Regions from separate parts of the Micromonospora sp. CPCC 205558 genome, predicted to be linked through region 1. Evidence: riboswitches for the same ligand, from Rfam matches in the RefSeq annotation. Region 1 holds a riboswitch; the other holds the start of a gene.

Region 1 (5,480 bases):
GGGACTTTCCCACTAACAAGGAATTTATAAGCGTCGATACTTTCATGCCTCACATTGAAGGGGTCCGATTCCTTCGATGGAGGTACCGATGAACGCTTCTCGGCTCGGCGGGCCGACCCTGTCCCTGTTCCGCATCGTGATCGGCCTGCTGTTCACGTTGCACGGCTTGACCTCGGTATTCGGGTTGTTCGGCGGCAACCCGATGACCGGTGAGGCCATCGCGCTCGGCGCCTGGCCGGGCTGGTGGGCCGCGCTGATCCAGCTGGTCTGCGGCGCCCTGGTGCTGGCCGGTCTCTTCACCCGACCCGCCGCTCTTCTCGCATCCGGCTCGATGGCGTACGCCTACTTCGTCGTGCACCAGCCGGACGGTTTGCTGCCGTTGCACAACGGTGGTGAGCTGTCGGCGCTCTTCTGCTGGTCGTTCCTGCTGGTCGCGGCTCTCGGTCCGGGTTCTTGGGCGTTCGACACGCTGCTCGCACGTCGCCGCGACGTTCGGTCCGTGCCGGCGGCGCCGGTGACTGACAACAGCCCGATCGTCGTTTGACCGCACCTGTACCGCGCGTCGCCGGGGCCTCGACGAGGCGGCCCCGGTGACGCGCCCGGTCAGGGGTTCCCCGCCCTCGGAGTGCTTCGCGAGGGCCGCGCACCGGGGTCCCGGCTCTGCGCTCGCGCACCGGGGTCCCTCGCGCATCGGGGTTCCGGCTCGGCGCTGATGTCGTAAACGATTCAGCTCCATAGCGTGCGCGAGGGGCAGGTCTTACCCGCCCCGCAGCGTGCCTGGCGGCGACGACGCGGGAGGGCCGCAGCGTGCCTGGCGGCGACGACGCGGGAGGGCCGCAGCGTGCCTGGCGGCGACGACGCAGGAGGGCCGAAGCGTGACGGCGGCCGAAGCGTGAGGGCCGCAGCGGGAAGCCCGCAGCGGGAGCGTCAGGCCGGCGGGCGTTGGGCGAGGACCGCGTCCAGTAGGCCGGGGTAGAGCTGGTCCAGCTCGTCGCGGCGGAGCCGGACCAGTCGGCTCGTGCCGGCGGCACGGGTCCGGGTCAGGCCGGCCTCACGCAGCACCTTGAGGTGGTGGCTGCGGGTCGCCTTGGAGACGCCGAAGTCGAAGCTGCCGCAGGGGGACTCGCTGCCGTCGGCGAGCGCCCGGACGATCTGTAGCCGCACGTCGTCGGCGAGTGCGGCCAACACGCTGGTGACCGGTACGGCGGTCAGGTCGGGCTCGTGCGGCTCCATGTGACCAGTGTAACCCTTGTTCGACAATCATCGAACAACACCCTATGGTCGGTGTCGTTGGTTCGATGATACTCGAACATTGGAGTTGCCGATGCGATCCCGCGCCACCGCTTACCCACTGGTAGCCGTGCTCGGCTGGGGCGTGATGTTCCCGATCCTGGCCAGCGCGCTCAACCGGGTCGACCCGCTCAACCTGACCACCGCGCGCTACCTGCTGGCCGCCGTCGTCCTGGTCGCCATCCTGCTGTTCCGTGAGGGGGCCGGCGCGCTGCGGCACGGTGGTCGAGCACGGGAGGTGCTGGTGCTCGGAGTGGTCGGCTTCGCGGGCTTCAACCTGCTCACCAACCTGGCGCTCGAACACGCCGCCCCACAGCAGATCTCACTCTTCGTGGCCACCACCCCGGTGATCACCCAGCTCGTCCGTTGGGCTCGCGACGGCGTACGCCCGAAGCCGCTCCTGCTGGCCCTCTCCCTGGTGGCGCTCCTCGGAGTCGGCCTGGTGATCACGCGCGGGAGCCTGGCCGGGCTCGGCCAGTTCGGTCTCGGCGGGCTGATGATGATCGGAGCGGTGCTGGGCTGGGGCATCTACACCCACGGTGCCAGCCGGTTCGGTGAGTGGTCGCCGCTGCGCTTCACCACCCTGACCGCGCTCGCCGGCACGGCCGCCATGCTCGCTCTGAGCATCGGCGCCGACGCCGTCGGCTGGCAGCACGCGCCGGGCGCCGCCGACCTCGTGGCGGTCACCCCGCAGCTGGCGTACGCCGTGCTGGTGGGCGCCGTGATCTCGGTCCTGGCCTGGAACACCGGCGTGCAGCGACTCGGCGCCGCCAACGCCGCGCTGTTCATGAACCTGGTCCCGGTGACCACCTTCGCGGTGCAGATCGTTCGCGGCTACCGCCCCGAGCCCGTCGAGCTGGTCGGGGCCGCCATCACGATCGCCGCCCTGATCGCCGCGAACCTCGCCGCCCGCCCCCGGACCGCGTCGCTGCCCCGGCCGGGCGCGGTAACGGACCCGATCGCGGTGACCGACCCTGCGGCCGTGAGCGCCCGCTGACCCACTCCCTGGGATCCGCGCTGGAGGCCGTGCCCAGCTTTGCCTAGACTCGACGGCACAACTTAATACCTCATCCAGAGGGGCTGAGGGATACGGCCCGACGACGCCCCGGCAACCACCCCGCGCGCTCACCGCTGAGCGACCCGCGGGGCAGGTGCCAATTCCGTCCCCGCCGCACCGTGCGATGCGGGGAAAGATGAGAGGACTCTCGACATGACGTCGACGCTCGTCACCTCCGGCATCGACACCGCTGCCAGCCCGGCCCGCGCCCTGGTCTGCCGCGCCTGTTCGGCCCGCTACCCGCTCGCTGCCCAGCACGCCTGTTACGAGTGTTTCGGCCCGCTGGAAGTCGACTACGACAGCGCCGCACTGGCCACCGTCACCCGCGAACAGATCGAGGCCGGCCCGAACAACATCTGGCGGTACGCTGCGCTGCTGCCCGCCGGTCAGGACCCGGCGAGCCGGGTCACCCTCGACCCGGGGCTGACCCCACTGGTGGCGGCCCCGCACCTCGCCGCCGAGCTGGGCATCACCGCACCGCTCTGGGTCAAGGACGACAGCGCCAACCCCACCCACTCGTTCAAGGACCGGGTCGTCTCGGTGGCGCTCACCGCCGCCAAGGCGCTCGGCTTCACCCGGTTCGCGTGCGCGTCGACAGGCAACCTGGCCAACTCGGTGGCCGCCCACGCCGCCCGCGCCGGCGTGCCCTCGGTGGTCTTCATCCCCAGCGACCTGGAGCAGGGCAAGGTCATCACCACCGCCGTCTACGGCGGCGAGCTGGTCGCCATCGACGGCTCGTACGACGATGTCAACCGGCTCTGCGGCGAGCTGGTGGAAACCGACGAATTCGAGGACACCGCGTTCGTCAACGTGAACGTCCGGCCGTACTACGCGGAGGGCTCCAAGACCCTGGGATACGAGGTGGCCGAGCAGCTCGGCTGGCGGATCCCGGCGCAGGTTGTCATTCCGATGGCCAGCGGCGAGCTGCTCACCAAGATTGACAAGGCGTTCTCCGAGCTGGTGGAGATCGGCCTGGTCGAGGCGCCGGCCGGCGGTTGGAAGGTCTTCGGCGCGCAGTCCGCCGGCTGCAACCCGATCGCCACCGCTCTGCACGCCGACACCGACACGATCATCCCGGTCAAGCCGACCGGCATCGCCAAGTCGCTCAACATCGGCGACCCGGCGGCCGGCCTCTACGCCCTGGAGGCGGTCCGCCGCACCGGTGGCTGGATGGAGTACGTCGACGACGACGAGATCCGGGCGGGCATCCGCGACCTGGCGCGTACCACCGGGGTCTTCGCCGAGACCGCGGGTGGGGTGACCGTGGCCGTGCTGCGCAAGCTGGTCGAGTCCGGTCGGCTCGACCCGACGGCCGAAACCGTCGTGTTCAACACCGGCGAGGGTCTGAAGACCATCGACGCGGTGGCCGGGCAGGTCGGGCCGACCCACCACATCAAGCCCTCGCTGCGTGCCGCCCGCGACGCCGGCCTCCTCGGCTGATCCGCCGGGTAACTGGGTTTTCGCTGTGAGTGTGGAAAACCCGCCGCTACGGACTTGACGGCAGGAACCGGACGGCGCAAGATGCTCCGTGCGGGAGGGCATTTCGCCGAAGACTTTTGAAGTTCTTGCGACCCAACGCCGGAGGCGTTGTGCGAGTGTCCCTCCCGACCACGTTCGATCGGGCCAGCGATTAATTCGCTGGCCCGGTCGCTTTTCCGGGTGCACCCTCAGCGGCATGAGCATCACGATCGCGTCGTTCGACGGCGCCGACCGGACCGCGGTCGACGAGGCGTACCGGATCGGGTCGGCGGCCAACGACGCCGACCTGCCGGACTTCCCGCCCTCCTGCCGGCGCCGCTTCGACGCGCTGTTCCACACGCCGATGCCCGGCACCCAGTCACTCTGGGCGCTGGCCCGACTGGACGGCGTACCGGCCGGCTACCTCCAACTGGACCTGCCGCAGCTCGACAACACCGACAACGCCACCGCCGAGCTGCTGGTGCATCCCCAGCTGCGCCGCCGGGGAGTCGGCCGGGCCCTGCACGAGTACGGAGTACGCCTGCTGCGCGAGCACGGCCGCAAGCGCGTGGTGGGGATGGCTGTCTCCGCGCTGCCCGGTGGGCCGGCCCGAAGCGTGGCCCCCGACGCGTTCGCCGCCGCGACCGGGGCCCGGCCCGCCCTCGCCGAGGTGCGCCGCCGGCTTGACGTCAGCAAGCTCGACCGGGTCGCGCTGCGGGCGGCGCTCGCCGAGGCCCGCCCGCTGGCCGAGGGCTACCAGTCGGTCTGCTGGCAGGGGGCGACCCCGCAGGAGTACGTCGCCGACATCGCCTACCTCGACGGCCGGTTGCTGATGGACGCGCCAATGGGCGACGTGCAGTGGGAGCCGGAGCAGGTGGACGCCGAGCGCATCCGTGGCAACGAACGGGCACTGGACGCCCGGGGCCGGCGGCGCTACCACCTCGGGATGCGCCACGAGGCGTCCGGTCGCCTGGTCGCCTGGACGCTGCTGGACGTGGGCGCCTCCGCCGACTGGCACGCGTTCCAGCAGATCACCATCGTCGACCCGGCCCATCGTGGGCACCGGCTCGGTCTCATCGCCAAGGCAGAGAACCTGCACCACCTGCTCACCCACGAGCCGGCGGTACAGGTGATCGACACCTGGAACGCGGCCAGCAACAGCTACATGGTGGCGATCAACGAGCAGCTCGGCTTCCGCCAGGTGGACTCCTGGACCGACTGGCAGCTCACGCTCTGACGCGTATCGGCGCTACTGCTCGCGGTGGGGACTCAGGCATGATGGCGGCATGACGGAGACCCCGCATCCCCTGTACGACAGGCACGCCGACACCCTCAACCGTGCGCTGACCGCGATCACGGAGCGGGGCTACTGGTCCGCCTATCCGGAATCCCCCAGCCCCCGGGTGTACGGCGAGAGCGCCGCCGCTGACGGTAAGGCCGCCTTCGAGGCGTACCTCGGTGGCGATTTTCCGCTCGACCAGCCCGGCAGTGGCGCTCGGGTCGCCACCGAGACGAGCCCGTTCGGGGTGGAGTTGGCGGTGCGCTACCCGCACGCTGGCACCGGCGAGCTGGTCGACGCCGCCTCCGCCGCGCTGCCGACGTGGCGTGACGCCGGCCCGCAGGCCCGGGTGGGCGTCTGCCTGGAGATCCTCGACCGGCTGCACAAGCACATCTT
Region 2 (5,480 bases), on a different contig from region 1:
CCAGCCGGGCATCGCGGCCTTGGCCGCCGGGGCGCTCTCGCCGGTGGCGACCCTGGTGCTGGTGCTGGTGACCCTGCTGGGCGCGCTGCCGGTCTACCGGCGGGTGGCGGTGGAGAGCCCGCACGGTGAGGGCTCCATCGCGATACTGGTACGCCTGCTCAGCTACTGGCCGGGCAAGCTGCTGGTGCTGGTGCTGCTCGGTTTCGCGGCCACCGACTTCATCATCACCATCACCCTCTCGGCCGCCGACGCGACGGCGCACATCGACGAGAACCCTTTCTGGCCGAGCGGGTTCAAGGGGCACGACGTGCTGGTCACGCTGCTGCTCGTGTCGCTGCTGGGTGCGGTGTTCCTCAAGGGATTCACCGAGGCCATCGGAATCGCCGTCGTCCTGGTCGCGGTCTACCTGACGCTGAACGCGGTCGTGGTGGCCGACTCGCTGTGGAGGGTGGTGACGCACCCGAGCGCGGTCGGCGACTGGACCACCGCGCTGACCACCGGGCACGGCGATCCGTGGCTGGTGGTCGGGCTGTCGGTGCTGGTCTTTCCGAAGCTGGCGTTGGGCCTGTCCGGCTTCGAGACCGGGGTGGCCGTGATGCCGAGCGTACGGGGGGACCCGCAGGACTCCGAGGCACGACCGCTGGGCCGGATCCGGGGAGCGCGCCGGCTGCTCACCACCGCAGCGGTCATCATGAGCGTTTTTCTGATCACCAGCAGCGTGACGACCACGGTGCTGATCCCGCCGGAGGCCTTCCAGGCGGACGGGCCGGCGAACGGTCGGGCGCTGGCCTATCTGGCGCACGCCCACCTCGGCGAGGCGTTCGGCACCATCTACGACCTGTCCACCATCGGAATCCTCTGGTTCGCCGGGGCGTCGGCGATGGCTGGTCTACTCAACCTCGTGCCGCGCTACCTGCCCCGCTACGGCATGGCGCCAACCTGGGCGCGGGCCGTCCGGCCGCTGGTGCTGGTCTTCACCTCGGTGGCGTTCCTCATCACGATCGTCTTCGAGGCCAGCGTGGACGCGCAGGGCGGCGCGTACGCCACCGGGGTGCTGGTGTTGATCACCTCGGCCGCGACGGCGGTGACGCTCGCCGCGCTGCGTCAGCGTCAGCGTGGTCGCACCATCGCCTTCGGAGTCGTCACGGTGGCCTTCGTCTACACCACTGTGGCGAACGTGGTGGAGCGGCCCAGCGGCGTCAAGATCGCGGCCTGTTTCATCGGCGGGATCATTCTGGTGTCGATGCTGTCCCGGCTGATGCGGGCCTACGAGCTGCGCGTCGATCACGTCGAGCTGGACCCCGCCGCGGCCCGGATGATCGACGAACGCGCCGGCCGGCGGATCCGCCTCATCGCACACGAACCTGACCGGCGCGACGAGGCGGAGTACCGCGCCAAGCTGGCCCAGACCATGGCGGACAACGACTTTCCCGACGACAGCGACGTCATCTTCGTCGAGGTCACGGTCACCGACCCGTCCGATTTCGAGACCGAGTTGCTGGTCCGCGGCAGCGTGGTCGACGGCCGCTGTCCGGTGCTCAGCCTGGCCAGCTCGTCGGTCCCCACCGCGCTCGCCGCCCTGCTGTTGGAGATCCGCGACCGCACCCGTCGGCGACCCCACATCTACTTCGAGTGGTCCGAGGGCGGCCCGGTTCGCAACTTCCTGCGCTACCTGGCGTTCGGGCAGGGCGCCATCGCCTCGGTGACCCGGGAGATCCTGCGCCGCCAGGAGCCCGACCCGCACCGTCGACCGCACGTGCACGCCGGCTGACCTGCGCGCGGGCCGGCCGTCGGGCACGGTGAGCGTGGTCATAACGACTGGACGGCCCACCCCTTGGTGCTGCTAGCCTCGGCGCAGGTCATGAGCGCCAGCGCGAAGCCCCGGCTCGCTGGCCGGCAACCCTCCTCCGCGGTGGGGTGCCCCGGGTGAAGACCAGGCACCGGCACGACGTCGGTGCAAGCGTGGCCTGGCACCCAGGTCAGCACAGACCCGGGAGAACCATGCGCATCCTCAGCACCGTCCCACCGATCGACGTCGCGGACTCCCGCACCGGTCGACCCTCGCCCGCACTGACCCGGCGACGGCACGTGGACATGATGCGAATGTGCAGCGCCGCCTGTCGTCGCGGCACCGCGCTCTAGCACCCCCCTTCCCGCACTCCTTCCCACCGGTACGCCCATCGGGCGTGCCGTCGGTGGCGCACGCCCGTGCCCGCCGAGACACACCCTTCGGAGACACCGTGCGATTCCTTCCTGCCCTGACCCGTGCCGCCGCCCTGGGGGCGGCGACGATCCTGGCCGCCACCGCCCTCACCGCCTGCGGCGACGACAGCTCGTCCGACGCCACCGCCAACCCGTACGGCCTGGCCCAGCCGGGCGTGTTGCGTGCCGGCACGCTGACCGACGCCCCGCCGAACGTGTACCTCAAGGACGGCAAGTTCACCGGCTTCGACAACGACCTGCTGACCGCCGTGGCCGGCAAGCTCGGCCTGAAGGTCGAGTTCGTCGGCACCGACTTCTCCGCGCTGCTCAGCCAGGTCAACAACCGCAAGTTCGACGTCGGCAGCTCCTCGATCACCATCACCGAGGCACGTAAGAAGACAGTCGACTTCGGCAACGGCTACGACTTCGGCTACTTCGGCCTGGACGTCCCGGCCGGCTCGCCGATCACCAGCTTCGACCAGCTCACCGGCAAGCGGGTCGTGGTGGTGCAGGGAACCGTCCAGGACGACTACGCCACCGGCAAGCAGCTGAACCCGGTGCGGGTGCCGGACTACAACGGCGCGATCAACCAGCTCAAGGCGGGCACCGCCGACGCGTGGATCGCCCCGGCGGAGATCGGCGAGAAGTCGGCGACCGACAGCAACGGCAAGATCACCGTGGCGGCCAAGCAGCTCAGCCCGGCGCCGACCGCGTACGCCGTGGCCAAGGGGAACGACAAGCTGCGCGAGGCGCTGAACAAGAGCCTCGACGAGGTCATCGCCGATGGCACCTGGAGCCGGTTGCAGGCGCAGTACTACCCGGGGCGGCCGGTCCCGGCGGACTTCTCGCCGGGCAGCGGCACGGTGAAGGTTTCGGCCGCGTCGACCACGCCGACGGCGTCCGCGTCGACCGCGTCCTGAGCCGATGACGAGCGAGCGGGGCGGTAGGAGAGGCGACCGATGGATCCGTTGAGCACCCTGTGGGAAACCTTCTTCGACTGGGACGCGATGCGCGAGGCGCTGCCCGAGATGCTGACCGTCGGGTTGCCCAACACGCTGATCCTGGCGGTCTCCGCCGCCCTGCTCGGCTCGGTGCTGGGCCTGCTGCTGGCCGTCGCCGGCATCTCCCGCAGCCGCTGGTTGCGCTGGCCGGCGCGGGTCTACACCGACGTGTTCCGGGGGCTGCCGGCCGCCGCGACGATCCTGCTGATCGGCGTCGGGCTGGCCCCGCTGGGCATGCAGGTCTGGGGGCCGGATCCCTACCCGTTGGGCATCCTGGCGCTGTCGCTCATAGCCGCCGCGTACATCGGGGAGATCTTCCGCTCCGGCATCCAGTCGGTGGAGGCCGCCCAGTTGGAGGGCGCCCGGGCGCTCGGCTTCTCCTGGGCCGACGCGATGCGGCTGGTGATCATCCCGCAGGGCATCCGGCGGGTGCTGCCAGCCTGGGTGAACCAGCTCATCGCGCTGATCAAGGACTCCAGCCTGGTCTACTTCCTCGGCCTGGTGGCCAGCCAGCGGGAGCTGTTCCGGATCGGGCAGGACTACGCGGCCACCACCGGCAACGAGTCCGCGCTGCTGCTGGCGGGGCTCTGCTACCTGGCGTTGACCGTTCCGTTGACGCACGTCGTCAACTGGATCGACCGGCGGCTGCGCAACGGTCGGCCGGCCACCGGGCCGACCGAGGACGACGACGACACCGCGTCGTACGCCGCGACGGAAGGAGACCGGCGATGACCACCGCCACGACGACCTCGGTCAGCCTCGACGTACGCGACGTGCATCTCGCCTTCGGACCGAACCGGGTGCTGCGCGGCGTCGACCTCTCGGTGCCGCGCGGCGCGACCGCCTGCGTCATCGGCCCGTCCGGGTCGGGCAAGTCAACCCTGCTGCGCACCATCAACCGGCTGATCGAACCGGACCGGGGCGACGTGCTGCTGGACGGGCGCAGCGTGCTGGGCGACGACCCGGACGCGCTGCGGCAGCGGGTGGGCATGGTGTTCCAGCAGTTCAACCTCTTTCCACACATGAGTGTGCTGCGCAACGTCACGCTGGCGCTGCGCCGACTGCGCAAGCTCGGCGAGGACGAGGCGGAGACTGTCGCCCGGGCCCAGTTGGAGCTGGTCGGGCTTGCCGGCAAGGCGAGTTCCCGGCCGGCGCAGCTCTCCGGTGGTCAGCAGCAGCGGGTGGCGATCGCCCGCGCGCTGGCGCTGCGGCCCGAGGTGATGCTCTTCGACGAGGCGACCTCGGCGCTCGACCCGGAGCTGGTCAAGGGTGTCCTCGGGGTGATGGCCGACCTGTCCGCCGCCGGGATGACCATGGTGGTGGTGACCCACGAGATGGGCTTCGCCCGGCAGGTCGCCGACACCGTCGCCTTCATGGACCGGGGCGTGGTGCTGGAGGCCGGACCACCCGAGGCCATCTTCGAGCGGGCCGAGCATCCGCGGCTGCGCCGGTTCCTCGACCAGGTGCTCTGAGCCGCGCCGGTTGCACCGGCAACCGACTGTCACTCGTTCGGCCCGCGCCCCAGCAGCCGGATCTCCTCGTTGTCCAGCGCCTCCTGAAGTTCCAGCAGCACCAGGTCGTCGATTTCCCGGTTGTCGCGCAGTCGGGTGACCTCGCGGCGCTTGTAGGCGAGGACGCGAAGGCGCAGCTGCCGCTCCAGCCGACGTTCCTCGGCGGTCTTCGCACCGCCCTCGTTGAGGTCCTCCAGATGCCGCTGGTACTCGGCCTGCAACCGACGGACCGCCTCCTGTTCGGCACCGACCTCGGCGGCGACCTGTGGGAGGGCGGCCAGGCCCGCCTCGGCGGCCCGCTGACGGGCATGCCGGGTCTCGTCGACGCGTTCCGGGTCGCCGCTCAGCCTGGCCCAGCGCACCACCAACGGCAGGGTGGTGCCCTGGAACAGCATGATCAGCACGATCACCAGCGCGGTGACGAAGATGATCAGATCGCGTTCGACAACCGGTCGACCATCGACCGTCATCGTCGGGACGGCCAGGGCTGCGGCGAGCGATACCGCACCCCGGAAACCGGACCAGCCCGCGACGGTCCCCACCCGCCAGCTCGACGGCCCCTGGCTCGGGTCCATGATGCGACGCCGTCGCAGCCTCGCGAACTGCGCGGTCAGGTAGACGAAGAAGAGCCGGGTGCCGATCACGACCAGGGTCACCACCAGCACGATCAGCAGAGCCCGCCCGGTCGAGGTGCTGGTGATGCCCCGCACCGCGCGGGGAATCTGCGTGCCGAGCAGGACGAACAATCCACCGTTGATCAGGAAGG

The links. A riboswitch is a leader RNA that binds a small molecule or an ion and turns the genes downstream of it on or off. The one in region 1 is predicted to bind S-adenosylmethionine.
Region 2: linked by a shared signal. The riboswitch ahead of V6U86_RS16670 (ABC transporter substrate-binding protein) and the one ahead of thrC (threonine synthase) in region 1 are both predicted to bind S-adenosylmethionine.

The regions. Positions count from the first base shown of each region.
Region 1 is NZ_JBAKHR010000026.1:78,864-84,343, reverse strand. Features, by position in the region: gene V6U86_RS25575 (DoxX family protein) at 89-544, shown strand; gene V6U86_RS25570 (ArsR/SmtB family transcription factor) at 928-1,233, opposite strand; gene V6U86_RS25565 (DMT family transporter) at 1,325-2,287, shown strand; SAM riboswitch class I at 2,355-2,490, shown strand; gene thrC (threonine synthase) at 2,501-3,787, shown strand; gene V6U86_RS25555 (GNAT family N-acetyltransferase) at 4,023-5,042, shown strand; gene paaN (phenylacetic acid degradation protein PaaN) at 5,092-5,480, shown strand, end outside.
Region 2 is NZ_JBAKHR010000012.1:151,105-156,584, reverse strand. Features, by position in the region: gene V6U86_RS16675 (amino acid transporter) at 1-1,771, shown strand, start outside; SAM riboswitch class IV at 1,858-1,969, shown strand; gene V6U86_RS16670 (ABC transporter substrate-binding protein) at 2,241-3,122, shown strand; gene V6U86_RS16665 (amino acid ABC transporter permease) at 3,162-3,935, shown strand; gene V6U86_RS16660 (amino acid ABC transporter ATP-binding protein) at 3,932-4,675, shown strand; gene V6U86_RS16655 (Na+/H+ antiporter) at 4,705-5,480, opposite strand, start outside.